4 regions of the Phyllobacterium sp. TAF24 genome follow, and region 3 is predicted to be linked to each of the others. Evidence: riboswitches for the same ligand, from Rfam matches in the RefSeq annotation. Region 3 holds a riboswitch; each other region holds the start of a gene.
The links. A riboswitch is a leader RNA that binds a small molecule or an ion and turns the genes downstream of it on or off. The one in region 3 is predicted to bind cobalamin.
Positions count from the first base shown of each region.

Region 1: it holds a riboswitch for cobalamin, as region 3 does, so the genes downstream of both, AB4Y96_RS24050 (TonB-dependent receptor plug domain-containing protein) here and AB4Y96_RS23365 (DUF1636 family protein) in region 3, are expected to answer to the same signal.
Region 2: it holds a riboswitch for cobalamin, as region 3 does, so the genes downstream of both, cobU (bifunctional adenosylcobinamide kinase/adenosylcobinamide-phosphate guanylyltransferase) here and AB4Y96_RS23365 (DUF1636 family protein) in region 3, are expected to answer to the same signal.
Region 4: it holds a riboswitch for cobalamin, as region 3 does, so the genes downstream of both, AB4Y96_RS17845 (aromatic ring-hydroxylating oxygenase subunit alpha) here and AB4Y96_RS23365 (DUF1636 family protein) in region 3, are expected to answer to the same signal.

Region 1 covers NZ_JBFRDN010000042.1:8,644-16,702, reverse strand. The annotation lists gene AB4Y96_RS24070 (MDR family MFS transporter) at 1-68, opposite strand, end outside; gene AB4Y96_RS24065 (HlyD family secretion protein) at 61-1,257, opposite strand; gene AB4Y96_RS24060 (MarR family winged helix-turn-helix transcriptional regulator) at 1,250-1,714, opposite strand; gene AB4Y96_RS24055 (ferredoxin--NADP reductase) at 1,889-2,743, opposite strand; cobalamin riboswitch at 3,134-3,350, shown strand; gene AB4Y96_RS24050 (TonB-dependent receptor plug domain-containing protein) at 3,525-5,489, shown strand; gene AB4Y96_RS24045 (ABC transporter substrate-binding protein) at 5,522-6,343, shown strand; gene AB4Y96_RS24040 (FecCD family ABC transporter permease) at 6,340-7,335, shown strand; gene AB4Y96_RS24035 (ABC transporter ATP-binding protein) at 7,332-8,059, shown strand, end outside.
Region 2 covers NZ_JBFRDN010000026.1:13,606-21,664, reverse strand. The annotation lists gene AB4Y96_RS19770 (isobutyryl-CoA dehydrogenase) at 1-440, opposite strand, end outside; gene AB4Y96_RS19765 (cobyric acid synthase) at 571-2,034, shown strand; cobalamin riboswitch at 2,404-2,637, shown strand; gene cobU (bifunctional adenosylcobinamide kinase/adenosylcobinamide-phosphate guanylyltransferase) at 2,796-3,320, shown strand; gene cobW (cobalamin biosynthesis protein CobW) at 3,325-4,377, shown strand; gene cobN (cobaltochelatase subunit CobN) at 4,396-8,059, shown strand, end outside.
Region 3 covers NZ_JBFRDN010000038.1:30,178-38,236, reverse strand. The annotation lists gene cysN (sulfate adenylyltransferase subunit CysN) at 1-1,852, shown strand, start outside; gene cysQ (3'(2'),5'-bisphosphate nucleotidase CysQ) at 2,034-2,840, shown strand; gene AB4Y96_RS23380 (FecCD family ABC transporter permease) at 3,088-4,062, opposite strand; gene AB4Y96_RS23375 (ABC transporter substrate-binding protein) at 4,108-5,055, opposite strand; gene AB4Y96_RS23370 (ABC transporter ATP-binding protein) at 5,055-5,864, opposite strand; gene AB4Y96_RS23365 (DUF1636 family protein) at 5,995-6,351, opposite strand; cobalamin riboswitch at 6,456-6,668, opposite strand; gene AB4Y96_RS23360 (transglutaminase family protein) at 6,809-8,059, shown strand, end outside.
Region 4 covers NZ_JBFRDN010000021.1:57,565-65,623, forward strand. The annotation lists gene AB4Y96_RS17835 (LysR family transcriptional regulator) at 1-712, opposite strand, end outside; gene AB4Y96_RS17840 (2Fe-2S iron-sulfur cluster-binding protein) at 770-1,861, opposite strand; gene AB4Y96_RS17845 (aromatic ring-hydroxylating oxygenase subunit alpha) at 1,870-3,114, opposite strand; cobalamin riboswitch at 3,239-3,439, opposite strand; gene AB4Y96_RS17850 (DUF1868 domain-containing protein) at 3,552-4,262, opposite strand; gene AB4Y96_RS17855 (L-fuconate dehydratase) at 4,372-5,649, opposite strand; gene AB4Y96_RS17860 (fumarylacetoacetate hydrolase family protein) at 5,689-6,534, opposite strand; gene AB4Y96_RS17865 (SDR family oxidoreductase) at 6,555-7,289, opposite strand; gene AB4Y96_RS17870 (MaoC family dehydratase) at 7,323-7,778, opposite strand; gene AB4Y96_RS17875 (Gfo/Idh/MocA family protein) at 7,779-8,059, opposite strand, start outside.

The DNA of each region.
Region 1 (8,059 bases), on a different contig from region 3:
ACACAGGCCGTTATCGCGCCGCGATTGGCAATAGGCGCGACGCCCGGCAGTGCGACGGAGTTAGACATGATCCTTGCTGCCAAAGAGGGATTGCAGGAAGTGCGGCAGACCGCGCGCATGGTCGGTATTGACCTCGGCGGTGACACTCATGCCCATGCGCAGTGGCGGCTTCCCCGACAAATCGGTGATGTCGATAAGCATGGGAATGCGCTGAACAACCTTCACCCAATTACCCGTTGTATTTTGTGCGGGGAGCAGCGAGAAGCTGGAGCCGGAAGCGGGGCTGATACTGGCAACCGTGCCTTTCCATTCGACACCGGGATAGGTGTCGACAGTCACGGTCACTGGCTGGCCGGGCTTCACATAGGTGAGTTCAGTTTCCTTGGGGCTGGCGGCAACCCACATATGGGTTGTCGAAACGAGGCTGAAGCCCGCCTGCGAAGCCTGTAGGTAAGCACCCACCTGCAGCGCGCTGACATTGGTGACAACACCGTCAAAGGGAGCCCGCACGGTGGCTGAATCAAAATCGTGCTGGGCTTTATCAACAGTGGCTTTCGCGGCCAGATAGGATGGGTTCTGCTCAACCGGCTGGTCGACGTCGTTACCCAACTGGGCCAATGTGGTTGCGGCCTGCGCCTTGGCAACATCGACCTTCTGCTGGGCGGCATCCAGATCATGCTTGGCCTGATCATAGGTCGCCTTGGACACGGCGGCTGTATTGGTCAAATCCGCCTGCCGTTGCAGGGTCTTCTGGTAAAAAGGGATATCCGATTCCGCCTGCGCAATCTCGGCCAAGGTCTGTTTGTAGCTCGCCTGCAGGTTAAGGATCTGGTTGCGCACCGTGCCAAGCTGTGCCTGTGCGCCTTCAAGGGCGATGCGGTAAACATCCGGATTGATCCGGAACAGAATCTGGCCCTGTTTGACGATTTCGTTGTCATGCACGTCAACCGAGCTGACAAGGCCGGAGATATCGGTCGAAACGCCAACCATATCCGCCTGCACATAGGCATTATCCGTGGACATGATCTGTCCGCCCGTGACGTAGAAATAGCCGCCGACGATAAGGGCGACGGGAAGAGCAGTGAAGAGAATTTGCCGTGTGCGGTTGCGGCGCGTCTTGGGCGGGGTGATATCGGGCAACGGCACGGGCTCGTTGACGCGCGCAGCAACCGGCGCGTCGCTGTTTGCGTTGGTCTTTTCGAGAACAGCCTCGTCAGAATTGGCGGGAATGCGGGAGGTTGGGGAGCCGTCAGCCATGGTGTTTCTTCCTGTCATCGACCGGTGTCTGACAGGCATCGATCAAATTGGACTTCATAAGGGTTAGAGTTCGAAGCAGATGCTCCCGGTCTTCGGCGGGCACATTGGCCAGCGCCTCGGAGCGGGTGATTTCGCCGATAACGCGCATGTCATCGACATGTGGCCGCGCTTCGTCACGCAGATAAAGCAGCCATATCCGGCGGTCAGTGGGATGCCGGCGCCGTTCGATCAGGTTGCGTTCCTGCAGCTTGTCCAGAATACGCACCAGCGTGATCGGCTCGATCTCGAGAATTTCGGCCAATCCAGCCTGATGGATGCCCTCGTTTTTTGCGAGGTACGCAAGGGTCTGCCACTGCGAGCGTGTCAGGCCTAAGTGCTTTGCACGCTGTTCAAATCGTTTGCGCAACAACCGCGCAACCTCATGCAGCAGAAAGCCAAGAGTGGGCATGTTATCCATGATGTGGGGCTTTAAAACTCGTAAGGATGCTTATAACAACGATACATATAGCATGTAGACTCATCTTTTAGAAGAGGCCCGATGTCACAAATCGGTGACAAAAACGCGCGAAACAAAAATGCCCGGTCTGTGAAGACCGGGCACATTAATCAAATCTGGATGGAGGGGAACGGTTTAGCCGACGAAGGCCCGCTCAACGACATAGGTTGACGGCTTGTTGTTCGCGCCTTCTTCGAGACCAAAGGATTCCAGAATGGCCTTCGTATCGTGGATCATGTGCATCGAGCCGCAGATCATGCCGCGATCGGTTTCCGGATTGAGCGGCGGCAGGCCGAGATCACTGAACATCTTACCGCTTGTCATCAGATCGGTGACGCGGCCCATATGGGTGAAATTTTCGCGCGTGGTCGTGGTGTAGAGCCGCAGGCTGTCGGCGGCAAATTCGCCGATCAGCGGATCATCCTTGATGCCTTCGACCATTTCGGTGATGTATTTGAGTTCGGCAACGTCGCGGCAGGTCTGCACCAGAATGACTTCTTCGAACTTCTCATAGGTCTCAGGATCACGGATCAGGCTGGCGAAGGGCGCAACACCGGTTCCTGTCGACAGCATATAAAGACGCTTTCCCGGCAGCAGCGCATCGAGAACCAGCGTGCCCGTCGACTTCTTGCGCAGAAGGACCGTATCGCCGCGTTTGATCTTCTGCAGATGTTCAGTCAGCGGGCCATTTTCAACCTTGATCGAAAAGAACTCGATTTCCTCATCCCATGACGGGCTGGCAATCGAATAGGCGCGATAGACAGGCTTTTCCGCATTGGGCAGGCCGATCATGACAAATTCGCCCGAACGGAAGCGGAAGCTCGCGGGACGGGTAATGCGAAAGCGGAACAGGCGGTCCGTATAATGGCGAACCTCGGTCACTGTTTCCGCATACACATTATCAGGAATAGGAAACGCAACCGGCGCCGAAACGTCGTCTGGCTCAAGAATGGTTGCCGCTGTTGCAGCTACTGACGAAAATGCAGTCATCCCGGGTTCTCTCGTTCGATACTGATATCAACAAATGAACGAGCCGGGCGTTGCTCCATTCATCATTCAACTGGCATCATTCAACTGGTTCATCGGCGAAAATGCGCGCCTGGTAATGCCAGCAAACCTTATGTAATCGGCAGCGATTAATATGCAATGGCTGATTTTGCAAGGCAGATCAGCAAATTAGCGGCTGCTGCATAGGCTCTGATCACGGCGAAAATACCATTGGCGAGCAATATATTGGAAGAATTTGGCTAAGGCCGAAACGTTCGCAGATCGTGTGTACAGATTCAGTCGCTTTTGTAGATTAAATTTTTCTCTTTCGGGGAAGGGTGCTGTCAACAATTTAAGCCGCTTGTGGTCGTTGACCGTTCATGACGGGGTTGCTATCCAGAATATGGAATTGGTTCCGCGATCAAAAGCGGATGAAAAGGGAACACGGTGAGGATGACCCAAGAAGGGGCCTAATCCGTGGCTGCCCCCGCAACTGTAACCGGTGAGCGGTCCTCCACAGTGCCACTGAAAGCGCTTTTGCGTGATTGGGAAGGCGGGGGACATGCAGTGATCCGGAAGTCAGGAGACCTGCCTGTTCCGGTCACCCAGCTCGAACACGGGGTGTGTTTGGGCGCGGTCGCTCGTCGCGGTGACATTTGAAAAAGTGTTGCCGTGTGCCGGAGCGATTGCAGGTTGATCATTATCATCCCCCTGTTGCCTATCCAGCCCGCGGTTCAGACGTAACCGGGGGAACGCCAGCCGTTCCCTATGCTCTGGGGGCATCATGTTAAGGCAAACGGGATTTGCAGGGGCTATCATTGGTCTGTTGAGCGGGGTCGCCATTGCGCAGGTACAGACAACCGGAGGGGATGGGGCGATTGTCCTTGCTCCGATTTATATCAATCTTGGCGAGTCGCGCATTGATGCGGAGAAATCCGGGCGGGCCTATACGGTTATCACAGGCGAGCAGCTCGTGCAGAACCAGACACGCTACGTTGCCGATGCGTTACGTCAGGTGCCGGGCTTTGCCGTTTCGCGTGGGGGCTCCTATGGCGGCCTGACGCAGGTGAGGGTACGCGGCGCAGAAGCCAACCACCTTCTTGTCATGATTGACGGCGTTGAAGCCAGCGAAACCGGGAATGGCGAATTCGACTTTGGCGGCTTGCCTGTTGCCGATGTCGATCACATCGAGATTCTGCGCGGCCCGCAAAGTGCGTTCTGGGGCTCGAACGCGCTGGCCGGTGTGGTCAACATCATCACCAAAGGCGGCACCCGCGACGGTTTCAAGATCAGCGGACGTTCGGAAGCGGGCACGGATGGCACATGGCTTGGCAATGTGCTGCTGCAGGGCGGCGCGGATAATTATGATTTTGCCCTCTCCGGCACATATCGCCAGAACAAGGGGTTCAACATCTCGAATTTCGGTTCAGAGAAGGACGGCGACAAGAACGGCTCCATCAATGGCAAGTTCAAGGTCGATATAACGCCCGACGTGGTTGTCGATGGTACATTCCGTTACGTCAACCGCCGGAGCGATCTCGATCCCGATGGCGGTTATGGCACACCGTTTCAGGGGCTTGTCGTTGATGGTGACGACCAGACCACGACCAAGGAATTGCTGGGCTCGCTCGGCATTACCTGGACATCGCTGGACGGTGCCCTGACCCAGAAGGCGCGGATCAGCGACACCAACACATTGCGCGACAATCTCAAGCACGACGAATATATCTCCGGTAATGAGGGCAACCGGCTGAATGGTTCCTATCAGGCCACCTACAAGTTCGATACGCCAGCCTTTGCCAACGCCAGGCATCAGATTACGGCGGGATATCAGGGTGAGCGCGAGACTTTCCAGCAGAGGCCTGCCAAGGCGGATTTTGCCAGCCCGTATTTTGACGCGTCGCAGTTCGAGAAACACGACCGGACCATGCATTCATTTGTCGGGGAATATCGAGGCGAGTTTTTCGACCAGCTTTATCTGAACGCGGCCGTCCGCCACGATGATAATGACCGGTTCAAGGATGCATCGACCTATAGTCTCGGTGCGGCATGGAAAATTCCGGACTGGGGAACGAGACTGCACAGCTCCGTTGGTACAGGCGTTACCAATCCGACATTCTACGATCAGTTCGGCTATATTCCCTCAAGCTACAAGGGCAATCCAAACCTGCGGCCGGAAAAGAGCCTTGGCTGGGATGTGGGTGTCGAGCAGAGCTTTTTCGATGAGCAACTGGTGGTTGACGTGACCTATTTCCGCCAGAACCTGACCGATGAGATTACCAGCATTGCAACACCTGATTTCCGCTATACGCCTGTCAATCAGGATGGGCGCAGCAAGCGTCAGGGTGTGGAAGTTGCGGCGACGCTCAACTTGACCAGTGGTTTCACCACAACCGCGACCTACACCTATACGGATGCGAAAGATCCGGATGGTCAGATCGAAATAAGGCGGCCAAAACATTCAGGCTCGCTGAATGCCGCCTACACATTCCTTGAGGATCGCGCCCGCGTTTTTGGCGAGGTGACCTTCAATGGAAAGATGGAAGATACAGCTTTTACACCGCCTCTCCCCACGCGGGTGGTGTTGAAGGACTATACGCTGGTCACAATTGGTGGCAGCTATAAGTTCAGTGACAAGATGGAAGCCTATGCGCGAATCGAGAACCTGTTCGATGAAGATTATCAGGAGATTTTTGGTTTCAACACGCCGGGTCGTACCGCTTTTGTCGGGTTGAAGGGAAGCTTCTGATTATGTTCAGGCAATGTAGATGGGCGCGAGGCGTGGCGAAGCTGGCAACGGCAATCGCACTGTTTGGCAGTCCGTCTGCAATTGCCGCCGAAGCGCCGAAGCGGGTTGTCTCCATGAACCTTTGTACCGACCAATTGGCCATGCTTCTGGCGGGGGAGGGACAGCTTTATTCGGTGTCGCATCTTGCCAAGGACGAAACGGGTTCGGTGCTGGCCAAAGAGGCGGCGTCGTTTGTAACCAACCATGGTCAGGCCGAGGAAATTTTCCTGATGAAGCCGGACCTGATCCTCAGCGGTACATACACGACAAGAGCAACGGTTGATATTCTCAAACGCCTTGGATTTCGGGTTGAAGAGTTTCAGCCCGAATCTTCCTTTGACGATATTCGCTTCAATATCAGGCGGATGGGCGCGCTTCTGGGGCGGGAGGCGAGGGCTGAGGAACTTGTGCGCGAGATGGATGCAACCTTGGCAAGCGTGCCGGGCAGACAGGCCGATGCGCCGACGGTTGCGCTTTATTACGCAAACCAGTTCACCTCCGGTCGCGGCACCTTGGCCGGTGAAGTGGTCAATCGTGCCGGTCTGATCAATCTCGGTGAGAAGCTTGGCTTGCAGGGCACGCAAAAACTGTCGCTGGAGCAGCTTGTCATGGCAAAGCCCGACCTGATTGCCGCCCATAATGCCTATGCGGCGCCATCCCTTGCCTATGAGGCGCAGGTTCACCCGGCGTTTCGCGCTGCATTGTCAGGGAAAAACCTCATCGATATCCCCGATAAATACTGGATATGCGGCGCGCCCTTTACGGCGGAGGCAGTCAAGTTGTTGTCGGATGCGGCAGGACGGGCAAACAAATGAAGGATCATTTCCGCCTTCTGATCGCTGGCCTCGTGCTGTTGACCTTTGTTATGTTTGTTCTGTCACTGCTTGTCGGCCCCGCGGTGCTCGGCACTGCTGACAGTATCCGCGCCCTGCTGACAGGGCAGGGTGATGCGATTGTGCTGGTCATGCGTGAAATAAGATTGCCGCGCGCCTTGCTTGGCCTGATGATCGGCGCAACGCTGGGGCTGTCAGGCGCGGTGCTGCAGGGATATCTGCGCAATCCGCTGGCTGAACCGGGATTGCTGGGTGTCAGCGCCTCCGCCTCGTTGGGTGCGGTGATTGCTATCTATACCGGCCTGTCACTCGCCTTTCCGCTTGCCCTGCCTCTCATGGCGCTGGCGGGCGCTGTTCTTGCGGTGCTGCTGGTACAGGCATTGGCCGGACGCGGCAGCAGTACGCTGACCATCATTCTGGCTGGCGTTGCGGTGTCGAGTTTTGCCGGGGCCATGACCACGCTGGCGCTGAACCTCTCGCCCAATCCTTTCGCGGCCATGGAGATTGTCTACTGGATGCTGGGGTCGCTCACGGACCGTTCCATGCTCCATGTGCAGCTTGCCGCACCGTTCATTCTTGTCGGCTGGGTGCTTCTGTTCAGTCTTGGCCGGTCGCTCGACGCTTTGACGCTGGGACCGGACGCGGCTGCCAGCATGGGTATCAATATCAAACGGGTTCAGCTCTTCGCCATTCTTGGCACGGCTGCCTCGGTGGGAGCAGCTACAGCCGTTGCGGGCGCTATCGGCTTTGTCGGGCTTATCGTTCCGCATGTCCTGCGGCCGCTGGTCGGTGCGCGGCCCTCGCGCCTGCTTCCGGCGAGTGCGCTCGGCGGCGCGTCAATGCTACTGGCAGCGGATGTTCTTGTACGCCTGATCGCGCCCGGACGTGATCTGAAGCTTGGTGTATTGACCGCCATCATCGGTGCGCCATTCTTCCTCTGGCTTGTCTTCCGTACAAGGAGGACAATGCTATGAATATTCTCAATCTCTCGCATCTTCACGTGTCGCTGGGGTCCAGACCTGTGTTGCACGATGTGTCCCTAGCTGTCAGCAAGGGCGAATTCATCGGGTTGATCGGCCCGAATGGGGCTGGCAAGTCGACCTTGCTCAAAAGCATTCTTGGACTTGTCCCTTCAGGAGGCGAAATCCAGATCGCCGGAGCCTTGGCCGCCCAATTAAGTGCGAAGGAGCGGGCGAGGCACGTCGCCTATCTGCCGCAGGAGCGGGAGATCAGTTGGGCCATCTCGGTGGAACATCTCGTCTCACTCGGGCGCACGCCTTACCTCAGCGGATTCTCAAGGCTTGGGCCAAACGACACTGCACTGGTTGAAAGTGCAATGGAATGCATGGAGGTCACAGTATTCCGTTATCGCTCGGCACTGGAACTATCGGGCGGTGAGCGGGCACGCGTGCTGATTGCCCGTGCTTTGGCGCAGGACGCGTCCTTGCTGCTTGCGGACGAGCCGACAGCCGGGCTTGATCCGGCGCATCAGATCGGCCTGATGCAATCATTGGCGGATACTGCGCGCAAAGGTTCAGCGATTGTTGTCTCGCTGCATGATCTCGGTCTTGCGGCGCGCTGGTGCACCCGGCTTGTCCTCATTCACGAGGGAAGGATCGTTGCTGATGGTCTTCCCGCCGATGTGCTGACAGCCGAGCATATGCGCAACATTTACGGGGTCGAAACCTATCTTGAAGC
Region 2 (8,059 bases), on a different contig from region 3:
CGCACCGCGCGGGTTTTAAGTGCGGCGGCATCCGAGCCGGAATTCGGTTCGGTCAGGCAATAGCTCGCCAGCCACTCCATTGAGGTCAAATGCGGCACAAAGCGTTGGCGCTGTTCGTCATTGCCGTAGAGATCGATCATCCATGTCGCCATGTTGTGGATCGAGATGAAGGCCGAAAAAGCCGGGCAGGCGGCTGATAGCGCTTCGAAGATCAGCACTGCATCGAGCCGTTTCAGCCCAGACCCGCCAAACTCTTCCTTCACATAGATGCCGCCCATGCCGAGCGGGCCGGTTTCCCGGATTACATCCGCTGGAAAGTGCTTGTCGCGGTCCCAGGCAAGCGCGTTGGGTGCAACGCGGTCCGCCGCAAAGGCGCGGGCCATGTCCTGAATTGCCAGCTGATCCTCATTGAGTTCGAACTGGCTGGACGCCGTATCCACGAGCGCATCCATGATAACCTCCCTGTATTCCTCTTGGCCGCAGTTTATCCCAAGCGCAGGGCCGCGCAACGACAGAGATGCGTTTTGACGGGGGCTAGGAAGAGAAAGACATATCCGCTACTCAAAGCCCATGACACACGCAATCATGTTGCAGGGAACAGGGTCAGATGTTGGGAAATCCGTCCTGGTGGCCGGACTTTGCCGGCTTGCGCGCAATCGTGGATTAAAAGTTCGGCCATTCAAACCGCAGAATATGTCGAATAATGCCGCTGTCAGTGATGATGGCGGCGAGATTGGCCGGGCGCAATGGTTGCAGGCCGTCGCCTGTGGTGTGCCCTCATCGGTGCATATGAATCCCGTGCTTTTGAAACCGCAATCGGAAACCGGCAGCCAGATCATCGTGCAGGGCAAAGTCTGGGGACAGGCCAAAGGGCGTGACTATCAGAAGTTCAAGGCGCAGCTGCTCGATGCTGTTATGGCATCATGGGATATTGTATGTGAGGGCGCTGATCTTGTGATCGTCGAGGGGGCGGGTTCGCCAGCGGAAATTAACCTCAGGGCAGGTGATATCGCCAATATGGGCTTTGCCACCCGCGCCAATGTGCCTGTCCTGCTGGTGGGTGATATCGACCGGGGCGGGGTGATTGCTTCCATCGTCGGGACCCATGCGATCCTGCAACCGGAAGACCGAGATATGATCATCGGCTATCTCATCAACAAGTTTCGCGGTGATGTCTCGCTGTTTGATGACGGGTTGAAAGCCATCACTGAGTTCACCGGCTGGCCTTCTTTCGGCGTCGTGCCGTGGCTGAAGGATGCGGCGCGGTTGCCGGCGGAAGATTCGGTTGTGCTGGAACGTCTGGTGAAAGGCGAGGGCCGGGCGCTCAAGGTCGCGGTGCCGGTGCTTGATCGCATCGCCAATTTTGACGATCTCGATCCGCTGATGGCCGAGCCGCAGGTGGATGTGGTGATGGTGCGCAGCGGCGAGCGGCTGCCGTCCGATGCCGGGCTGGTGATTATTCCCGGTTCAAAATCCACAATCAGCGATTTGCTGCGGTTTCGCGAAAATGGCTGGGACAGGGATCTCGACCTGCACCGGCGGCGCGGCGGTCATATCATCGGCATTTGTGGCGGTTTCCAGATGCTCGGGCGCACGGTACGCGACCCCGATGGCATCGAGGGCAGCGTGACGGAAACCCAAGGGCTCGGGCATCTCGATATCGATACGGTGATGGAACCCGAGAAAACCGTGCGCAATGTCGATGCGCATTCGCTGCAGTTCGATCTGCCGCTGAGTGGTTATGAAATTCATCTGGGCCGGACGACGGGCCCTGATTGTTCCAATCCCGTTGCCCGTATCAATGGTGTGAATGACGGAGCGATATCCAAGGACGGCAAGGTGTTCGGCACCTATCTGCACGGGCTTTTCGGCGCGGATCAGTTTCGTGCGGCGCTGTTGGGGTCGATGGGTATCGCTGCTGACGAGTTTGACTATCGGGCTGGCGTGGATGCCGCGTTGGATAGTATTGCGGGGCAGTTGGAAGAGCTGATTGATATCGATGCGTTGCTTGCATATGCTGCAGGCAGATATTGATGTTTATCCGCCGCATAGGCACCCCCCTCTGTCCTGTCGGACATCTCAGATCAGCCTTCAAAACCATCTTGCACAATCTGCAACACTTCCGGTTGTGCAAAGGCGTTAATGTCAATGTGATCTCCCCCCTTGTGGGGGAGATGCCCGACAAGGGCAGAGGGGGGTGAACGCCGCCGGTTCGTGGTTCGACAAGCTCACCATGAGGGAGTGAGGAGCGTGCAGGGAGTCAAGCTCCGCAACATGGCAAAATAAAACTCCCTTGCATCACCCCTGTCCCTCATGGTGAGCTTGTCGAACCACAAACCACACCCCCACCACTCCCTTACCAAACAACACACATTCAATTGACATTTCTCGTGGGGGATGAATAACGTCCAACCCATGATTGGTTCCCATATTGGTCGAAGGCCAAGGGATCAAAAGGGAATGCGACGGCCGTACCCTGAAGGGCGGTCCCACCGCAGCCGACCCCGCGACTGTAGAGCGGCGAGGATCAATGCAAAGCCTGACGCATATGCAGAGGGCAGCCACTGGGAAACCGGGAAGGCGGCATTGCTTCGACGACCCGTGAGCCAGGAGACCTGCCAGTCATAGAGTGTTTTTCCAGGAAGCACTTAAGGGTAATCCTGCCCAAGAATTGAAGAGTAATGTCTCTTCAGGCCCAGCACGGAGGTTGTTATGGCTGCTCATATGACGCATTCGCTTGTTTTCCCGCCCGCATTCCCTTTGATGGATGGATCGTTGCGGTTGCAATAGCGGCGATGCCTCAACTCAATTCCGGTGTGACTTTCATTCTCGGCGGTGCCCGCTCGGGCAAATCCAGCTTTGCCGAAGGCCTGATCAAGGCGTCGGGCCTTGATGCGATCTATGTCGCAACGGGCAGGGCGTGGGATGAGGAAATGTCTATACGCATTGACCTGCACAAAAAGCAGCGCGGTCCACTATGGCGCACCATAGAAGAGCCGCTTGATCTGCTGGATACCGTGCAAGGGGTGGCTGGCGAGGGCAAGGCGGTTCTTGTCGATTGCCTGACGCTCTGGCTCACCAATCTGATGATGGATGAGCGCAACATCACCGCCGAGACGCGGCAGCTTGTCGAAGCGCTGCCGAAACTTCCGGGTTCGATTGTTCTGGTTTCGAACGAAGTGGGTCTCGGCATCGTTCCGGAGAACCGCATGGCGCGCGATTTTCGCGACCATGCCGGACGTCTCCATCAGGCCGTGGCGCAAGCTGCGGCAACAGTCTATTTCGTGGCAGCCGGGCTGCCGCTCACAATGAAGGGATAGGAATATGCAGGGTCAGAAGATTCCAGCAACAGTCATCACCGGTTTTCTCGGTTCGGGAAAAACCACGATGATCCGCAATCTGCTTGAGAACGCCAATGGCAAGCGCATTGCGCTTATCATCAATGAGTTCGGCGATCTGGGTGTCGATGGCGGTCTGCTCAAGGGCTGCGGTATTGAAGCATGTCGCGATGAAGACGTGATCGAACTGAACAATGGCTGCATCTGCTGCACCGTGGCGGATGATTTCATCCCGACCATGACCAAATTGCTCGATCGTCCTGATCGCTTTGATCATATCGTCATTGAAACATCGGGTCTCGCTTTGCCGCAGCCTCTGGTTGCAGCGTTCAATTGGCCGGAGATCAAGACACAGGTGACGGTTGACGGTGTTGTCACCGTCATCGACGCCTCTGCCGTATCGGAAGGCCGGTTTGCCGATGATCATGACAAGGTTGATGCCCAGCGCATTCAGGATGAAGCGCTTGATCATGACAGCCCGTTGGAAGAACTGTTCGAAGACCAGATTCGCGCTGCCGACCTGATTGTGCTCAACAAGACGGACCTCATCAGTGACAAGCAGCTTGACGGCGTGCGCAGCGATGTACAGAGCCGTTCGTCGCGCTCGCTYAACATGGTTTCGGCCAGTTTTGGCAAGCTCAGCAATGAGCTGCTGCTGGGGCTTGGCGTTGGCACTGAACAGGACATTGCCAACCGCAAATCGCACCATGAAATGGAACATGAGGCGGGTGAAGAGCATGACCACGATGAGTTTGAGAGCTTTGTCGTTGGTCTTGGCCCGGTTGCGGAACCAAAGAGCTTTGTTGAAAAGCTGAAGACCGTTATTGCCGATCACGACATTCTGCGCCTGAAAGGTTTTGCCGATGTTCCCGGCAAGCCCATGCGTCTGGTGGTGCAGGCTGTCGGTACACGCATCGAGCATTACTTTGACCGTGCGTGGAATCCGGGCGAAGAGCGCCAGACGCGTCTCGTCGTTATCGGTCTGCATGATATCGACAATGATGCCATTACATCCGCTGTCACTGCTGCGGCCGTTTAACTGAGGCTGGAAAACTGAATGCATCTCCTGCTTGCCCAGAAAGGCACTATTGCCGAAGGGACCGAGGCTATCGACCTTGGCCAGACGCCGGGAGATGTGTTGTTTCTTTCTGCCGCTGATACGGAACTCGCGAGCCTTGCCTCCGCGCGGCGGCAGGGCGATGGCACGGTGTCGCTGCGTCTTGCCAATATGATGAGCCTGTCGCACCCGATGTCCGTCGACGCCTATGTGGAGCGGACGGCACGCCATGCGAAGTTGATCGTGGTCAGGGTTATCGGCGGCGAAAGCTATTGGCCTTATGGTCTGGAAGCCCTGCATGCCTGCGCCGTCAATCACAAGGTGCAGCTTGCGGTGCTGCCGGGGGATGACAAGCCCGATCCGGGGCTCGACCGGTTTTCAACCATTGCCCGGCATGATCGCGATGCGCTCTGGCATTATCTGCTGGAAGGCGGAGCGCAGAATGCGCAGCGTTTCCTTGATTATTGCGCAGCACTGATTAACGCAGGTGAAAAGCCGCAGGAAGCCGCACCCCTGCTGAAAGCCGGGTTGTGGTGGCCGGGGAAACCAGCGCCTTCGCTGGAAGAAATGCGCAGGAGTTGGCAGGACGGTGCGCCAGTTGTCGCGATCTGTTTCTACCGAGCGCTGGTGCAAAGTGGGCAGACGCAGCCGGTTGAAGCACTGCTGGAAGCATTGCGCGCCAAAGGCCTCAATCCCCTGCCGGTGTTTGTTTCCAGCCTGAAAGACCCGGTTTCCATTGCAACGCTGGAAAGCATTTTCGGGCAAGCGCCACCAGCGGTGGTGCTGAATGCCACGGGCTTTGCTGTGTCCGCTCCGGGTTCTACGCGTAAGCCAACCGTGCTTGAGCATGATGGTGCGATGGTCCTGCAGGTTATCTTCTCCGGCTCCAGTGCCGAGCAGTGGCGTCTGTCCGATCAGGGCCTATCGGCGCGTGATCTGGCGATGAATGTCGCCTTGCCTGAAGTGGATGGCCGGGTTCTTTCGCGTGCGGTTTCGTTCAAGTCGGCACAGCATTTCGACGAGGCTGTAGAGGCCAATATCGTCATGCACGAGCCGCAGGCCGACCGCGTGGCATTTGTGGCTGAGCTGGCATTCAACTGGGCGCGTCTGCGTGAAAGCAAGCCGCAGGAGCGGCGCGTTGCGCTTGTCATGGCGAACTATCCCAATCGGGATGGGCGGCTGGGCAACGGTGTCGGCCTTGATACGCCTGCGGGCACATGGCAGGTGCTGAAATCCCTGCGGGATGCGGGCTATGGTGTCGCCGGTCTGCCAGATAATGGCGAGGCGCTGATCAATCATTTGATGGCGGGTCCCACCAACGCGGCCAGCGATGGGCGCGATATTCGCGAGACGATTTCGCTCAATCAATACAAGAACTTCTTTGACGCGCTTCCCGATGTGATTCAAGCGAATGTGACGGCGCGCTGGGGCGAGCCAAAGGACGATCCATTTTTCCTTGATAGCGCGCGCGGCTTTGCGCTGCCACTGAGCCGGTTTGGTGATGTCCTCGTCGGTATCCAGCCAGCGCGCGGCTACAATATCGATCCGAAGGACACCTACCATTCGCCGGATCTGGTGCCGCCACATGGCTATCTCGCCTTCTATGCTTATCTGCGCACCGTCTATGATGCCCATGCGATCGTGCATGTCGGCAAGCATGGCAATCTCGAATGGCTGCCGGGCAAATCGCTGGCGCTGTCGGAAACCTGTTTTCCCGAGGCGGTGCTTGGGCCTGTGCCGCATATCTACCCGTTCATCGTCAATGATCCGGGTGAGGGCACGCAGGCAAAACGCCGTTCCTCTGCCGTCATCATCGATCATCTGACGCCGCCGCTGACGCGGGCGGAAAGCTATGGCCCGCTGAAAGACCTTGAAGCGCTGGTCGATGAATATTATGAGGCATCGGGCGTTGATCCACGCCGTCTCGTGCGGCTCAAGGTGCAAATCCTGCATCTGGTCAGGGATATCGGTCTTGATAGCGATGCGGGTATTCATGATCATGACCCTGATGATCTCGCCCTGCAAAAGCTTGATGCTTATCTTTGCGATTTGAAAGAAATGCAGATTCGCGACGGCCTGCACATTTTTGGTCTGTCGCCAGAAGGGCGCTTGTTGACTGATCTGGTGGTTGCACTGGCGCGCGTACCGCGCGGTTCGGGCGTTGGCCCCGACCAGAGCTTGCAACGTGCCATTGCTGGCGATCTCGGTTTTGCCGGTTTCGATCCGCTGGATTGTGATATGGCGGCACCGTGGACTGCGGAACGGCCGGATATTCTTGATACGGTCACCGACGAGCCTTGGCGTATTGCGGGCGACACCGTTGAGCGTATTGAATTGCTGGCGGCAAAGCTGGTGGCCGGTGAAACCATTTGTCCGGACGTATGGCAGGCGACCCAAGCGGTTCTCGAAGGCATTCGCGCGAATCTGCATCCGGCTGTCATAGCTTGCGGAGAGGCTGAGATGACCGGGCTGATGACGGCGCTTTCCGGGCGCTTTGTAGCGCCGGGTCCATCTGGCGCGCCGACCCGTGGCCGTCCTGATGTCCTGCCGACAGGACGAAACTTCTTTTCCGTTGATAGCCGCGCTGTGCCGACTCCCGCTGCATGGGAGCTTGGACAGAAATCCGCTGAACTTCTGATTCGCCGCTACACGCAGGATCACGGCGAGTGGCCGACATCGCTTGGGCTCACCGCATGGGGCACCTCGAACATGCGCACCGGCGGCGATGATATCGCGCAGGCCTTGGCGCTGATTGGCGTCAAACCCGTCTGGGATATGGCGTCACGGCGCGTCACCGGCTACGAAATTATTCCACCTGCCATGCTGGGGCGTCCGCGTGTGGATGTGACTTTGCGTATTTCAGGCTTTTTCCGTGATGCCTTTCCGGACCAGATTGCGCTGTTCGACAAGGCGGTGCGTGCTGTTGGCGCTTTGCAGGAAGATGCGGAGGACAATCCCATTGCCAAGCGCATGCGGGATGAACAGGCACGGCTTATGGCCGAAGGTGCTGATGAAAAGACCGCCCGGCAAAGAGCTGGCTTTCGCGTGTTTGGTTCGAAGCCCGGTGCTTACGGCGCAGGATTGCAGGCGCTGATTGACGAAAAAGCATGGGACAAGCGCGACGACCTTGCCGAGGCTTGGCTGGTCTGGGGCGGCTATGCCTATGGCGCCGGTGAAGAGGGCAAAGCGGAGCGCGGGCTGCTGGAGGAGCGTTTGCGCACCGTTGAAGCGGTGGTGCAAAATCAGGACAATCGTGAGCACGATCTGCTCGACTCCGACGATTATTACCAGTTCGAGGGCGGTATGTCGGCGGCGGTTGAACAGCTTTCCGGTGAGCGCCCGACCATTTATCACAATGATCATTCACGCCCTGAAAAGCCCGTTATCCGCACGCTTGAGGAAGAGATCGGGCGCACGGTGCGCGGCCGCGTCACCAATCCGAAATGGATCGCCGGTGTGATGCGCCATGGCTATAAGGGTGCTTTCGAGATGGCGGCAACGGTCGACTATCTCTTCGCCTTTGCGGCAACGACGGGCGCCGTGCGCAACCATCATTTTGAAGCTGTCTATCAGGCGTTTCTGATGGATGATGGTGTGCGGGCGTTCCTGAAAGACAAGAACCCGCATGCCCTGCGCGACATCGCGGAAAAGCTTGAAGAGGCCG
Region 3 (8,059 bases):
CTTTCTCACCTGCGGTTCGGTTGATGATGGCAAGTCGACACTGATCGGCCGTCTGCTCTATGACACCAAGCTGATCTTCGAGGACCAGTTGGCCGCGCTGCAGAATGACAGCCGCAAGCATGGCACCAATGGCGAGGATATTGATTTCGCATTGCTGGTTGATGGGCTTGAGGCAGAGCGCGAGCAGGGCATCACCATTGACGTTGCCTATCGCTTCTTCTCGACGCCAAAGCGCAAGTTCATCGTTGCCGATACACCGGGCCATGAACAATACACGCGCAACATGGCAACAGGCGCTTCCACCGCCGATCTTGCCATTGTGCTTGTCGATGCGCGGCAGGGCATTTTGCGGCAGACGCGCCGCCACAGTTTCATTGCCTCGCTGCTTGGCATCCGCAATATCGTGCTGGCTATCAACAAGATTGATCTCGTCGACTATTCGCAAGAGATTTTCGACAGGATCGTTGCGGATTATCAGGAGTTTGCCGACAAACTCGGCTTCCAGTCAATCCAGCCCATTCCGCTGTCGGCGCGCTTTGGCGATAATGTCATTTCTTCCTCCGCCAACATGCCCTGGTACAAGGGACCGGCACTGCTGCAACATCTTGAAGATGTGCCGCTGGCGGATGCGGATGAAGAGCGTCCGTTCCGTTTTCCGGTGCAATATGTCAACCGGCCCAATCTCGATTTCCGTGGGTTTGCCGGCACCATAGCCTCGGGCGTTGTAGCGCCGGGTGATGAGGTTGTCGTCGCCAAGTCAGGCAAATCCTCGCGGGTGAAGCGTGTTGTCACGCAGGATGGCGATCTTGACCGGGCTGTCGAAGGGCAGGCGGTAACGCTGGTGCTTGAGGACGAGGTTGAAGTCTCACGCGGCAATATGCTGGTTGCGCCGGGTGCCCGTCCTGAGGTGGCGGACCAGTTTGCCGCCCATCTTGTCTGGTTCTCTGAACATGCGCTGATCCCCGGCCGCTCCTATATCCTGCGCACGGAAACCGATCAGGCGACGGCGACGATTACTGACCTGAAATACCGAATCGATATCAACAGCTTCGCGCAGGAAGCGGCCAAATCGCTTGACCTGAATGAAGTGGGCGTCGTCAATATTTCGGCGCAGGAGCCGATTGCGTTCGATCCCTACAAGTCAAACCGCTCCACCGGCTCGTTCATTCTCATCGACCGCCTCACCAACGCGACCGTCGGTGCAGGCATGATCGATTTTGGCCTGCGCCGTGCATCCAACGTGCATTGGCAGGCGCTTGATGTGAGCAAGGCCTCGCGTGCCGACCAGAAGAACCAGAAACCGGCGGTGATCTGGTTCACCGGCCTTTCCGGCTCGGGCAAATCAACGGTTGCCAATCTCGTTGAAAAGCGCCTCTCTTCGCTCGGCAAGCACACCTATATTCTTGATGGCGACAATGTGCGCCATGGTCTCAACCGTGATCTTGGCTTTACCGAAGAGGACCGGGTGGAAAATATCCGCCGCGTCGGTGAAGTGGCCAAGCTGATGGTCGATGCGGGCCTGATCGTGCTTGTGTCATTCATCTCGCCATTCCGTTCAGAACGCCGCATGGTGCGTGAGCTTCTGGGTGATGGCGAGTTTTTGGAAGTCTTCGTCGACACGCCATTCGAAGAATGCGCCCGCCGCGATCCCAAGGGGCTCTATGCAAAAGCCTTGCGCGGCGAGATCAAGAATTTCACCGGCGTCGACTCGCCCTACGAAGCGCCAGAAAATCCTGAATTGCACCTGCATACGGTTGGCCGCACGACCGAGGCCCTCGCATCGGAAGTGGAAAAGCTCTTGACCGATCATGGTATTATTTTCAACTACGATCAAAGTTCGTGGTCGATTTAGCTGTGGTGCCAAGCTTGATCACCCCCCTCTGCCCTGTCGGGCATCTCCCCCACAAGGGGGGAGATCAGCCTTCAGTGCTGCCTTTGCACAATCTGAAATGGTTCCGGTTGTGCAAAGGCGCTGATGTCAATGTGATCTCCCCCCTTGTGGGGGAGATGCCCGACAGGGCAGAGGGGGGTGAATGACCACCACCACCATCAATCACACCACTCTCCTTGCCATCCTCGAAACCACTGCCATCACAGCCGGGCAGGAAATCCTGCGCATCTACGCCAAGGGCTGCGACTTCGAACTGAAAGATGACAAGTCACCGGTGACGGAGGCCGATCACGCCGCCGAAGCAATCATTCAGGCGGCGCTCAGCAAGGCAACGCCTGATATTCCGGTTGTGGCGGAAGAGGAAATCTCCGGCGGCCATGTGCCCGGTGATCTCGGTGCATGTTTTTATCTGGTGGACCCGCTCGATGGAACGCGTGAGTTCGTCAACCGCAATGGCGACTTCACCGTAAACATCGCGCTGATCGAAAAAGGTGTCCCGGTTCTGGGTGTTGTCTATGCGCCGGTGCGCGGCGTTCTGTTCACGGGTGGAGATGCCGGTGCGCAGGAAGTAACGATCAGCGACGATGGCACCATCACTGCACGCAAGGCGATATCCTGCCGCCAAGTGCCCAAGACATTGATTGCCGTCGCCAGCCGCTCGCATCGCACACCGGAAACCGATGCCTATCTCGAAAAGTTCAGTGTGACAGACTGTGTTTCCGTGGGCTCATCGCTGAAATTCGGGCTGTTGGCGCGGGGCGAGGCGGATATCTATCCGCGTTTTGGCCGGACGATGGAATGGGACACGGCAGCCGGTGATGCGGTTTTGCGGGCGGCGGGCGGTATCACGCTGACGCTTGATGGCAATCCACTAACCTATGGCCGCCGCAATCAGGCCGATGACGCCGATTTCGCCAATCCAAATTTTGTGGCTTGGGGAAGATTGTAGTTTTCTGTGAAGCAGTCTGCGCTTTCTTAAGCGCTTCTCCTCCCTGTCCGTCATCCTCGGGCTTGACCCGAGGACCTTGCTGGAATGCGTCGCGTCAATGTTTACCTTGGCACTTCTTAGTCGTGGGTCCTCGGGTCAAGCCCGAGGATGACGGAGAGGGAGGAGATATTCAGGGATGACGGAGAGCGGGTGCGTGGTTTGCCATGCGGAAAGTTCAGGACGCTCACCATATTATGCAAAAACCCAATCACCCCGGCCGTTTCCTCAACAGCACTGTCACCACAAAAAACGCACCGATGGAACTGGTAACGATACCGATGGGTAGTTCCTGCGGTGCCAGCAGCAAACGCGCGGCGAGATCGCTCAGGAGGATGAGCGTTGCCCCGAGCAGGGCGCAGGTCACAATCAGCCCCGCATGCAATTGACCCGAAAAACGCCGGGCAATATGCGGGATCATCAGGCCGACGAAACCGATCACACCAGCCACCGAGACAAAAATTGCGGTTGAAAAAGCGCAGACGATAAACACCGTGTTGCGGATGCGGGTCACCCGGATGCCAAGGCTTTCCGCCGTGTTTTCGCCTGCCAGCAGTGCGTCCAGATTGCGGTGGTTGTAAAGCGCGTAGATGAGGATCGCCGCAAGGCCGACAAGCGCCAAAGGCAGGTTTTCCCAGCGGGCAAGGCCGAGGCCGCCAAGTGTCCAGAACATCACCGAATGGGCGGCGCGCTGGTCACCGGCAAACACCATATAGTTGGTCAGCGCAGCAAAGAGGAATGAGACGGCAAGCCCCGCCAGAATCAGCCGCTCCGGTCCCTGTCCCTGCACGCGCCGCACCAGCATCAAAACAACAATCGCCGCCAGCATGCCACCGCTGAACGCTGCAATCGGCAGGGTCCAGATGCCGAACCGGTCGCCGATGATGGTGATGACTGACACGGCTCCCGCCGCAGCGCCATTGGAAAGGCCGAAGAGAAACGGATCCGCAAGATCATTGCGGGTGACGGTTTGCAGCAGCGCGCCGATGATGCCGAGCCCGGCGCCAACGCAAATGGCAAGGATCACCCGCGGCAGGCGCAGTTCGACAATGATCTTGCCAACGGGACCCTGAACAGCAGTGTCGGAGAGACCGGCGGCATGGGCAAGCGCGCGCAGCACGTCACCGAGCGGGATAACCGTTGCCCCATAGGCAATGGAGATGAGGGCGAGGGCCAAAATGGCCATCACCCCCACGATAAGCATCAGATGCTGACGGATAGACGGAAGCACTCAGAATGCTTCCGGGTGCATCGCCTTGGCCATCTTGACGATCGCCTCGATATTGGCGGGGCCGGGCGTCAGTTCCGCATAGCGCAGGGCGACGAAGCGATTGTTTTTCACCGCGTCGGTTTCCTTCATCGCCGGATGCGATTTGAGGAAGTCGAGCAGTTTCTGGTAGCCCGCATCATCCTGATAATCGAGGAGAACGAGAAACTCAGGATTGCGTGTGGCCACGGTTTCCCACGAGGTGGTGCCCCAGCTTGTGTCGAGATCGGCCATGATATTGCTGCCACCGGCTTCGCTGATCATCGCCGTCGGAATGGCGAATTTGCCTGCGGTGAACGGCTTGTCCTCGCCGGAATCATAGAGGAACACACGGGTGCCGCTCTTGTCGCCGATCTTGGCCTTCAGGTCGGCAAGCTCGGCCTTCCAGCCGCTGACCAGCTCGTTTGCATCATCTTCCTTGCCGAAAATCTTGCCGAGCTTTTCCATGTCGCCATAGAGCAGGTCCATGGAGGCGGCTGGCCGGTTCTTGTCGAGATGAATGCAGCTTTCAGTCAGCTCCAGCGTCTTGATGCCATGCGGCGCGAGCGTGTCAGGCGTGACTTCACCGCCGGGCTTCATGCCATAGTTCCAGCCCGCAAAGAAAAAGTCCGGCTCAACGGCGACGAGATTTTCCAGCGTCGGATATTTGGGCGCAAGTTCCGGGATGGACCCCTGCTGCTTTTTGAAGGCGTCATCCAGCTTGTACCAGCCGGTAATGCCCGAAACGCCAACTATTGACGGCTGCAAATGCAGGGCGAAAGCCATCTCGCTCATATTGATGTCCTGAATGACCGCGCGCTTGGGAGCGGCATCAAAGGTCAGCGGCTTGCCGCAGCTGTCGACGGTGACAGGAAACGCCCAAGCGGGCGCTGAGAGCACCGATAAGGTGAGGGCGAGCAGCATTCTTTTCATCAAATTCTCCGTAGCTGAGCAGATTGTATTGTTGTTGTTGGTTCCGGTGCTTCGAACACCATGAGGTCGCGATCCTGCGAGGGATGGCGCAGGCGCAATACGTCGAGATCAAAGACATCGCTGACAATGCGCGGCGTCAGGGTTTCATCAGGCGTGCCAATGGCAACCAGCTGTGCGCTGTGCATGACGGCGACATGGGTGGCGAAGGGCGCGACAAGCGGCAGGTCATGCAGCACCGCGATGACAGTCACATCCAGTCCGGCGACAAGCGCCAGCAATTCGCTGCGTGCTTTCGGATCGAGATGATTGGTGGGTTCGTCCAGAAACAGAATATCAGGCTGCTGGGCAATGGCGCGGGCCAGTTGCACGCGCTGCCTTTCACCGCCGGAGAGCGAACCTATGGGGCGGCGGGAAAACTGGGCAACCTTGGCACGCAGCAGCGCTTCCGCCACGATATCGCGATCTCCGGCCTTGGTCAGAGCGCCCATATGCGGAATACGCCCAAGCGAGACATAATCCTCCACCAGCAACTGATGGTCAGGCGCATCGGTCTGACCGACAAAGGCGAAGCGCCTTGCCCTTTCTCTGGGCTTCAACCGTTCAATAGGGGTGCCTTCGATGTAAACACTGCCGGAGGAGGGGCGCAGCAGCCCCGCCAGCATGCGCAGCAGTGTGGATTTTCCAGCACCATTCGGGCCGATAATGGCAAGGCGCGAACCTCGTTCGATATCGAGCGAGGTTTCGTCCACAAGTGTCTGGCCGGACGTGCGAAATGTCACATCGTCGGCGCGCATGACAATCTCGCTCATGGGCTGATGATGTCCGTGACTGCAGGCAAAACACATGGTGCTGGGTCCCAAATCGGTAAACTCTGTCGTGCCATATCAGGCGCATTATTGTCGTATAGTAATGTTATAACATTGGTCAATGCCTGCCGTGTCATAGATGTGCGGGAATGCGTGCGAGTGTCTTGTCGTAAAGGCCTGCCGGGCGCTGTGATGCTTTGGACCAGCCGTCATCAAGCCCGTGATACATCCGGGCAAAATCGATGAGGTCGGCAAAGTTGGCGTCGGGACAGATATCGCCAAAGAGATATTGCGCCTTGTCGGGGGATCGAAACGCGACGGTGCAGGGATGTCCGCAGCCCGCCATGCAGCCAACGCCGCGCACCTCATAGGCGGGATTGCCATCAAGTTCCGCCGCAAGCCTGTCGACAAGGTCCTGCCCCGGCCGTGACTGGTCATCGGCTGACTTGCACAGGGTGCAGACAATAATCTGGTGGGTGGGCGTGCTCATGCCTGTCCGCTGCCTCAAAGACAGGGGTTGGGGAACGCAGCCAATGCACCATCGCGACAATGCGGGAGAGACATCGCATCGCTCCCGGCACACCCCGTCCGGTTCGAATTTCAAGTGTGATGGCAGGTCTCCTGGCTCGCGGGTCTCAGCTTTGCCTTGCCTTCCCGGTCTTTCAACCAGTGGCATGTCAGGCATCGCTCACCGCTTACAGTTGCGGGGGCAGCCACGGTCTCGGTCCCTTTTGGGTACGCCTCACCGTGTTCCCTTTTCATCTCCGGCGTTGTCTTGCCGGAGAAACCATCGGCGCGGATGCTATGCGGCCAGCCCTGCTGTTGCAAGCACGTTTATGCGGCAATTTTTAACGCTGCCAAAATTTTTGGCAAATGAAAGATTTCAATTGGCTGACAACTCGGTAGAGTGCTGGGAGTATTTGTGGAATCGTAGCTTTTGAGGCGACATGGCAATTCACGCAGCAGTCTACCACCTGACGCACTACAAGTATGACCGGCCCATCATGCTCGGGCCGCAAATCATCCGGCTCCAGCCAGCGCCGCATTCGCGAACCAAAGTTCTCAGCCATTCCCTGAAGGTCAGTCCAGCCAACCACTTCGTCAATCTGCAACAGGACCCCTACGGCAATTTCCTTGCCCGCTTCGTTTTCCCCGAGCCGGTGACGGAATTGAAGATCGAGGTCGATCTCATCGCCGATATGACAGTCTACAATCCGTTCGATTTCTTTGTGGAGCCTGTCGCGGAGACGTGGCCTTTCAGCTATCCACAGGAAATCAGCGACGATCTGTCGATCTATATGAAGCCGGAATCGATGGGGCCGCTGGTCTCGAATTTCCTCGCAACGATTGATCGCAGCCCGACCAATACGGTGAATTTCGTCGTCGATCTCAACGCGCGCATCCAGCGGGAAGTCGGCTATGTCATCCGCATGGAAACCGGCGTGCAGGAGCCGGAGGCGACGCTTGGCCTGCGCTCCGGGTCGTGCCGCGATTCAAGCTGGCTGCTGGTGCAAGTGCTGCGCAATCTTGGGCTCGCCGCGCGGTTTGTCTCCGGCTATCTCATTCAGTTGAAGCCTGATCTCGTTGCCATTGATGGTCCTGCCGGGACGGACAAGGACTTTACCGATCTGCATGCCTGGTGCGAGGTCTATCTGCCCGGTGCTGGATGGATCGGCCTTGATCCGACATCCGGCCTTTTGACCGGCGAAAGCCATGTGCCGCTGGCTGCCACTCCGCATTATCGCAACGCCGCGCCGATTTCAGGTATGGCGGAATTTGCCAATGTGGAATTCGGCTTTGATATGCGCGTTGACAGGGTTTCCGAACATCCGCGCATTACCAAGCCGTTTTCGGATGAATCATGGAACGCGCTCGATGCCCTTGGCGAACAGGTGGATGCTATCCTCAAAGAGCGCGATGTGCGGCTGACCATGGGCGGCGAGCCGACATTCGTCTCCATCGATGATTTTGAGTCAGGCGAATGGAACACCGATGCGGTCGGCCCCACCAAGCGGGAAAAGGCCGACAAGCTTATCCGGCGGCTGCGCGAGCGCTTTGCGCCCGGCGGCTTCCTGCATTACGGGCAGGGCAAATGGTATCCCGGCGAAAGCCTGCCGCGCTGGACGTTCTCGCTCTACTGGCGCAAGGACGGTAAGCCGATCTGGGTCAATCCTGACCTGATTGCGCCTGAGAACAGC
Region 4 (8,059 bases), on a different contig from region 3:
AATTTTCAACCAGCGGCGGGACCATCAGAAAGCTCGGGACGACGATGCCCACCCGGCGCTCGCGGCCAATTCTGGCCAGTTCCTCATCCAGTGGGCTGTGCCGATGCCCCTGCCCCGAAACGATTACATGCGGGAATTCCAGCCAGCGGTCGAGGGTAAAATCCTTTGCCGCCGGGTGGTCTTTGCGCATCATCACCACATAGTGCTCGTGCAGCAAATCCACACGCCGGAACGAAACATCCGTTTTCGGGAAGACCGCGACGGCAAGGTCAACCGCTCCTTTCGCAAGCTTGTCCAGCGAATCCTCAGTGCCATGCCAGGGCTGGATCACCAGATCAATACCGGGCGCTGATTGTGCAAGCCTCTCGCGTAAAGGCCCGATGATCGCCACAGCCGGAAGATCGGCAGTGAGTATGCGCACGGTCTGGTGAATGGTGACAAGATCAATGTCGGGTGGATCAAGAACGAGAGTAATCTGCGCCAAGAGGTTCTTGATGGGCACGCGCAGCGATTCTGCCTTTGGCGTCAGCCGCATCATCCCCTTGCCACGTTCCAGTAATGCATCTTCGAACAGATGGCGGCAACGGTCGAGCGCGCTTGAGGTGGCAGGCTGCGAGAGACCAAGCCGGTCGGCAGCACGCGACACATGCGCTTCATCGAGAAGCGCATCGAGCACCACGAGCAGGTTGAGATCTACAGAACGCAAATTCATATGCTGAATACTAGCACATATATTTTATCGGGATGAAGAATACCCAAGCAGAAATAATCAGGCCTCGATCTCTACATTACCAAGCGGCTTCGTGCAGCAGGCAAGCACAAATCCTTCGTCGATTTCCTCGTCGAGAATACCGCCATTGTGATCCATCTCGGACTTGCCCGAGAGCTTCATCACCTTGCAGGTGCCGCACAGGCCGGATTCGCAAGCGGCAGCAATCCGGATACCCGCACCACGCGCTGCTTTCAGAATAGTATCACCCGGCATACAGGGCACCTCCATACCAGACATGGAGAAGGTGATTGTCGCAGCCGCTTCCAATGCTTCCGTGGAAAGCACATCGAGCATGGGCAATACAGGCTCGGCGGCGGGGCCAAAGCTTTCCTGATGATAATGCGCCATATCGAACCCATTGGCTTCAAGCATGGTGCGCACATCGCGCATGAAACCTTCCGGGCCACAGCAGAAAATTGTACGGTCCTTGAAATCAGGCGAAAGCAGCGGCAGTTTGGGCGCTTCGAGCCTACCGCGAATGCCAGTCCAAAGCTGCCCCATCTCGTGCTCCTTGATCAGGAAGGACAGTTTCAGATTGGGCATGCAACTGGTGAGATATTCCAGTTCCCGGCGGAAAATAATATCGCTGGGGCGGCGGGCGCATGTAACGAAGCTGATATCGCTTTGCGGCGCACAATCATGCATCCAGCGGGTCATCGACATCATCGGCGTAATGCCCGATCCCGCCGAGATAAACAGATATTTTTCTCCCGGATGCTTGCGCATGGAGAAATCGCCCAGCGGCCCGAACGCCTTCAGCCGGACACCTGGCGTCAGATGATCCAGCATCCATCGTGTACCGATGCTGCCTTCCTGAGCCTTGACCGTCACGGCAATGGTAAATGGCCGAGACGGGCTGGATGACAGCGTATAGGTGCGCAATACGGCTTCGGGCTGCGTCGGCAGTTCGAAGGTCATGAACTGGCCCGGCTCGTAGCGGAACCAGTTCTGATTGTCGGAACGGAATGTGAAAGTCTTCACATTCGGCGCTTCCTCAATGATCGACAGGCACTCCAATAAATGCAGCCGATCATTCCACGGCTGCATCTGGTCGAGGTGCGGGTAAGACTGAGGAACGCCCATGTTCATTGTGTACCTTATGCTACCTTGCTGAGCCGCGTGTCACCGCCGGTGAGACGCTCTTCCATGAACCTGCAATACCATTCGAGGAACTGCAGCACGCCGCCTTCATGCTCGGTCGAATAGGGACCGGGTTCATAAGCAGGCGAGCGGATGCCGAAAGCGTTTTCCTCAACGATGCGGCGGTCCTGATCGTTGGTTTCCGTCCACACATGCGTCAGCTCTTCGAGATTGTAGTCCACGCCCTCGACGGCATCCTTATGTACCAGCCACTTGGTCGTGACCTGCGTTTCATCCGGGCCAAGCGGCAGCACGCGGAAAGAAATGGCATGGTCGCCAAGAATATGATTCCAGGTGGTCGGATAGTGGAACAGCAGCAATGAGCCAATCTGCTTCTCGTTGACGATATCGCTGAGCTGCTTGCCGACAGCGCGGCGACCACTCATCGTATAGCTTTCCGCATCACGCAGCAGCGGAACACGGGTGGCGCGATACTGACCGTCATCGGACATGCGGAAAGTGCTTGGGAGGCCTGCCGCTTCACAACGCTGCCAATGGGCAGCAATCTCCGGATCATCTCCGGCACCCTGTACACCGCTCACGGTCGGCGCTTCCGGGAAGGTCTTGCACAACTCAGGATGGTTGGCCACGCAATGATAGCACTCGCGATTGTTTTCCCAGACCAGCTTCCAATTGCCCTTCTCGACAATGGTGCTCTGATAGGCAACCTTGGTTTCAGTCAACTTATGCGGTGCAAGATAAGGCTCGATCAGTGCACGAGTGGTGCTGAAATCAGCCGGGTTCTGCGCCAGACAAATGAAGATGTAACCACCGACACTTTCGCAATGAACCGGTTTCAAGCTGTGCTGGCTGGGGTCGAAATCATCGCCCATCTGGCGCGCGAACAGCAGGCGGCCGTCAAGCTCATAGGTCCACTGGTGATAGGGGCAGACAAGCTTCGCCGATGTGCCGCGCTCGGCCGCACAGACGCGCGAACCGCGATGGCGGCAGGAATTGTGAAAGGCGCGGATCAGGCCCTGGCGGTCACGCACAATAACGACTGGATAGTCGCCGACCTGCACGGTGAAGAAATTGCCGGGCTTGGCGACTTCACAATCATGGCCAATGAACAGCCAATCGCGATAAAAAATGTTCTCCATATCCAGACGATAATAGTCCGGATCGGAATAGAAGGCCTGTTCGAGGCCGTAGCCGGGTTTCCGGTTTTTCAGGTTCCGGAGCAGTTCGTTGCGCATATCCATGTCGTGTCCTCGCCTCAGTGTTGCGAAAGAACTGACTGGTGGTGACGGAGGAAGAACGCCTACACGGTCAGCACAAGCCGATACCCGCATAAAATCATGCTCCTTGATCGCCCACCGCGATCAGTCGGTTTTCAGTCCCGAGGCTGGTTTCCGGGCTCTGGAGTTGCCATCTCGGCTGTCACGACGCCTTCCCGGGTTGTGGCCCAGTGGCTGTTATGCCGTGTTTCACTCCACTACCGTTGCGGGGGCAGCGCCGGGTTTCCGACCGGCTTCCCAATTCTCCGCTTCCCTAGAAAAAAGCGGCACCTCAAGTGCCCCGATAAAAGCATTCGGCATAAAAAAAGAATAGGTGCGGAAACGACATCCCATTTACGTAAGACGACACCCGCAGGCGATGCACACTATGTCGCAGACAGGCGCTCAAATCAGCTGTTCTCTCAGTCGAGAGTAACCAGTTCTTCAAAGTGGTTCATATCAACGAAACTGCAAAAAGCCGGGGGATTGAGCGCAATAACAGGCGCATCGCGTTGAATGGTAGCAAGGCAATCATCGAGAAGCGCCTGCCATGCACCAAGCCGTTCATCGGGAAAACGCTCGATCACATAGGCCAGTGTAATATGGAAAACATAGGTGTCGTGATCAGGATGCCGATATCCGAAGGGAACAGCCAATGCGTCGCGCCAAGCCCGCAGGATTCGCTCATCATATTCGCTCGCACCGGCAACTGTCAGGCCTGCAGGCGTGACATCGATCACTTTGACATTAAACGGTCCACACCCTTCAAAATCCTGCAGACGATCCACATAAAGCCGCGTCATATCGTCAATACTGGTCTCAAGTGCAACATCATCAGGCCAAAAGGATGCCCGGCGGCGATATTCGATAATGCCCTGAAACAATGTCATGTGCAGGCTGGAAATAGGTGTGAACGCCAATTGCCCGGCGTCGGGCATAGCCAGCATACGCTCGCGCACGGCAATAACAGCCGCTTCCGATTCGGAACCTTTCACCAGATGGGATACCACCGTATTGCCCGGCTCAAACTGAAACTCGCCCTTGGTATTATAGCGCCTGCCGAGATGAACGGGCGGCTCCGGGTGAAGGCTGGCAGCAAAGCGGGCAAGTGAAGGCTTGATCAGGTCGAGCATGGGAACCCCGTGACGCGTAAATGAGAGTATCGCATGCCCGTAAGTTTACCGGCATGCGAATGATCCTCTCGCCATAGGACAGCTCTTTGTCAGGCAGATGAAACCCGCCCTATGGCCGGTAAAGATATTCCTCGATTGAGGCCTGTTTCATTTCAATCGAGAAACCCGGCAGCGACGGCGGCATATAGGCCGCGTCCTGAATATTGCACGGATCAATAAAATGCTCGTGCAGATGGTCGACATATTCGATCACCCGGCCCTCTTTCGTGCCTGACACAGCAATATAGTCGATCATCGACAAATGCTGCACATATTCGCACAGACCAACACCGCCCGCATGCGGCCAGACAGGCAGCTCGTACTTCGCAGCGATCAGCAGCACGGCCAGTACCTCATTCAGTCCGCCCATACGGCACGAATCGATCTGCACCACATCGATGGCGCCCTCGGCGATGAACTGCTTGAACATGATGCGGTTCTGGCACATCTCGCCGGTGGCAACCTTCACCGGCTTGATCGCCTGCCGGATCTTGCGATGACCAGCCACATCATCAGGGCTGGTCGGCTCTTCGATGAAGAATGGTTTGACGAAGGCGAGCTTCTTCACCCAATCAATGGCCTCGTTGACTTCCCACACCTGATTGGCGTCGATCATCAAGATACGATCCGGCCCGATCACCTCGCGTGCAATGGTCAGGCGGCGGATATCGTCCTCAAGGTCGCGGCCAACCTTCATCTTGATATGGTTGAACCCTGAATCAACAGCTTCCTGACAGAGACGGCGCAGCTTTTCGTCGGAATAGCCAAGCCATCCCGCCGACGTCGTATAGCAGGGATAGCCCTCCGCTTTAAGCGTCGCCATCCGCTCCCGCTTGCCGCTCTCGGCCTTGCGCAGAATGTCCAGTGCCTCCTCGCGCGTCAGCACATCAGTCAGGTAGCGGAAATCAACGATGTTGACGATCTCCTCAGGCGTCATCTCGCCGACCAACTGCCAGATTGGCTTGCCCGCTTCTTTCGCCAAAAGATCCCACACCGCATTGACCACGGCACCGGTTGCCAAATGCATCGCGCCCTTATCCGGCCCGATCCAGCGCAGTTGGCTGTCACCGGTGATGAAATGCCAGAAACGGCCCGGATTTTCCTTCACCCAGTCCAGTTCAAGACCGACAACAAGATGCTTCATCGCTTCAATCGCGAGGCAGCAGATTTCGTTGCCGCGACCGATAGTGAAAGTCAGGCCATGGCCGGAGAGTGCCTTGTTGTCCGTATCGAGGATGACATAGGCGGCGGAATAATCCGGGTCCGGGTTCATGGCATCCGATCCATCCAGACTCTGCGAGGTAGGAAAGCGGACGTCGAAGACGCGAAGATCGGTAATACGGGTCACAATATGCCTCTTGAATAATGTTGCAGGATAGGCGCTGAACTAAACGTCGGCGCGAGCCACCTGTTTCTGGGTGCCAAGACCTTCAATGCCAAGCTCGATCACATCACCGGCTTTGAGGTAGCGCGGTGGCTTCATACCCATGCCGACGCCGGGTGGTGTTCCCGTCGAGATGATGTCACCAGGATGCAGCGACATGAACTGGCTGAGATAGGAGACGAGGAAAGCGGCACCATAGACCATGGTCTTGGTGGAACCGTTCTGCATCGTCTCGCCATTGACCTTCAGCCACATGCCGAGGTTCTGCGGATCGGCGATTTCATCCTTGGTCACCAGCCACGGGCCGGTCGGACCGAACGTGTCGCAGGATTTGCCCTTGGTCCACTGGCCCGCACGCTCAATCTGGAAGGCGCGCTCGCTGACATCATGCACGGTGCAGTAACCCGCGACATAATCCAAGGCTTCAGCTTCGCTGACATATTTTGCCGTGCGGCCAATGACGATGCCAAGCTCAACTTCCCAGTCGGTTTTCTGCGAACCGCGCGGAATAACGAGATCATCATTCGGGCCGACAATGGCCGATGTCGCTTTCATGAAAATGACGGGTTCCGGCGGCACAGCCATACCGGATTCCGCCGCGTGATCAGCATAGTTAAGGCCGATGCAGATGAACTTTCCGGTTCCGGCAATGCAGGGGCCAAGGCGCGGATCGCCACTGACGAGAGGCAGGCTTTCCACATCCCCAGCGGAAAGTTTTGCCAGCGCGGCGGGATCAAGCGCAGCGCCGGAAAGATCGTTCACCTTACCCGAGAGATCGCGGATTTGCCCCTTGGCATCGAGAACACCGGGCTTTTCCTGCCCTGCTTCGCCATAGCGTAGAAATTTCATCATTTATTCCTTTGATTCACTTAAACGGTCCAGCCGCCATCAATGTTGTATGCCTGTCCTGTCGTGTAGGTTGCACCGGCGAGATAGACGGCGAGATCGGCAATTTCTTCTGGAAGGCCGAGACGGCCCATGGGTTGGCGGGAGATGAAAGCAGCGCGCGCTGTTTCATAATCGCCACCGGCGCGCATGCGCTGTTCCAGCGATGGGCTTTCCACCGTGCCGGGGCAGATCGCATTGCAGCGAATGCCCTGTGTGATGTATTCGGCAGCCACGGATTTCGTCAGGCCCAGAACCGCAGCCTTGGTGACACCATAGGCAAAACGGTTCGGCACGCCCTTCACGCTGCTGGCGACGGAGGACATATTGATAATCGCGCCATCTTTGCGCTCGATCATACCGGGCAGAACGGCCCGGATCGTACGCACCATCGCCCGTACATTGAGATCAAGAGCAAACTCCAGATCCGCATCGGGCATTTCCAGTATGGAACCACTGTGAACAAAACCCGCGCAGTTGAAGAGCACGTCAACCGGGCCAATCTCGCCGACAACCCTCGTCACTTCATCCGTGTTCAAAACATCGAGCTTGCGTGGTTTGAGGCCAGCTTCCTTTGGCAGTGCATCAAGCAATTGCTGATTGATATCGGTGGCGTGAACAATCGCGCCTTCCTGCAGAAAAGCCAATGCCGATGCACGGCCAATGCCCTGCCCTGCCGCTGTGATCAAAACCCGCTTGCCTTCAAGCTTACCTGTCATTTCAAACCTCCATTTGGCACATTGATGTGCCCGTCATATCACTTTTGTTTTGCGCTCGGCGATGAGGATGTGGTCGGCAGCCAGCACAACTTCACCGCGTTGATTGAGAACCTCGCAGCGCTCGACCACGCGGCCACTCTCCGGCCGTTTCGGGTCATCTTCCTTGGCGCTGATCGTCACGCGTGTGCGGATCGTATCGCCAATGAAGACCGGGCGCACAAACCGTAAACGGTCATAGCCATAGGAAAAAGCCACGGGATTGATGAGGCTCGCCGTCAAGCCAACGCCAATCGAAAAAATCATCGTGCCATGGGCCACGCGCTGGCCAAATGGCGTGGTCTTGGCAAATTCGGCATCCATATGGTGCGGAAAGAAATCGCCCGTATGGCCCGCATGCACAACGAAATCCGTTTCAGTGATTGTCCGTCCTGTTGTGGTGCGGATATGGCCGAGTTCATAATCCTCAAAATAGACCGTTTGCTCCGACATTCAGACCTCCGGTTTTTGGGCGAGCGGCGTTGCGGGCGCTGCGCTGGATTGATAGGCCGCTTCAACCAGCGCCATAGTGTGCCAGGCATCTTCAACCGAACTCACAAGCGCCGTGTCCTCGCCGCTGGCAAAACGTTGCAGATTGGCCATGCGCCCGACAAAGGCGTCGGGGAACCATGCGCCCTGCAACGGCACATTGATCCACTCAGAGCCACCCTTGGGGTAAATCATCAACTCATCAGGCTCACCGCGCGGGTAGTCGAGATTAACCCCGAGCTTCA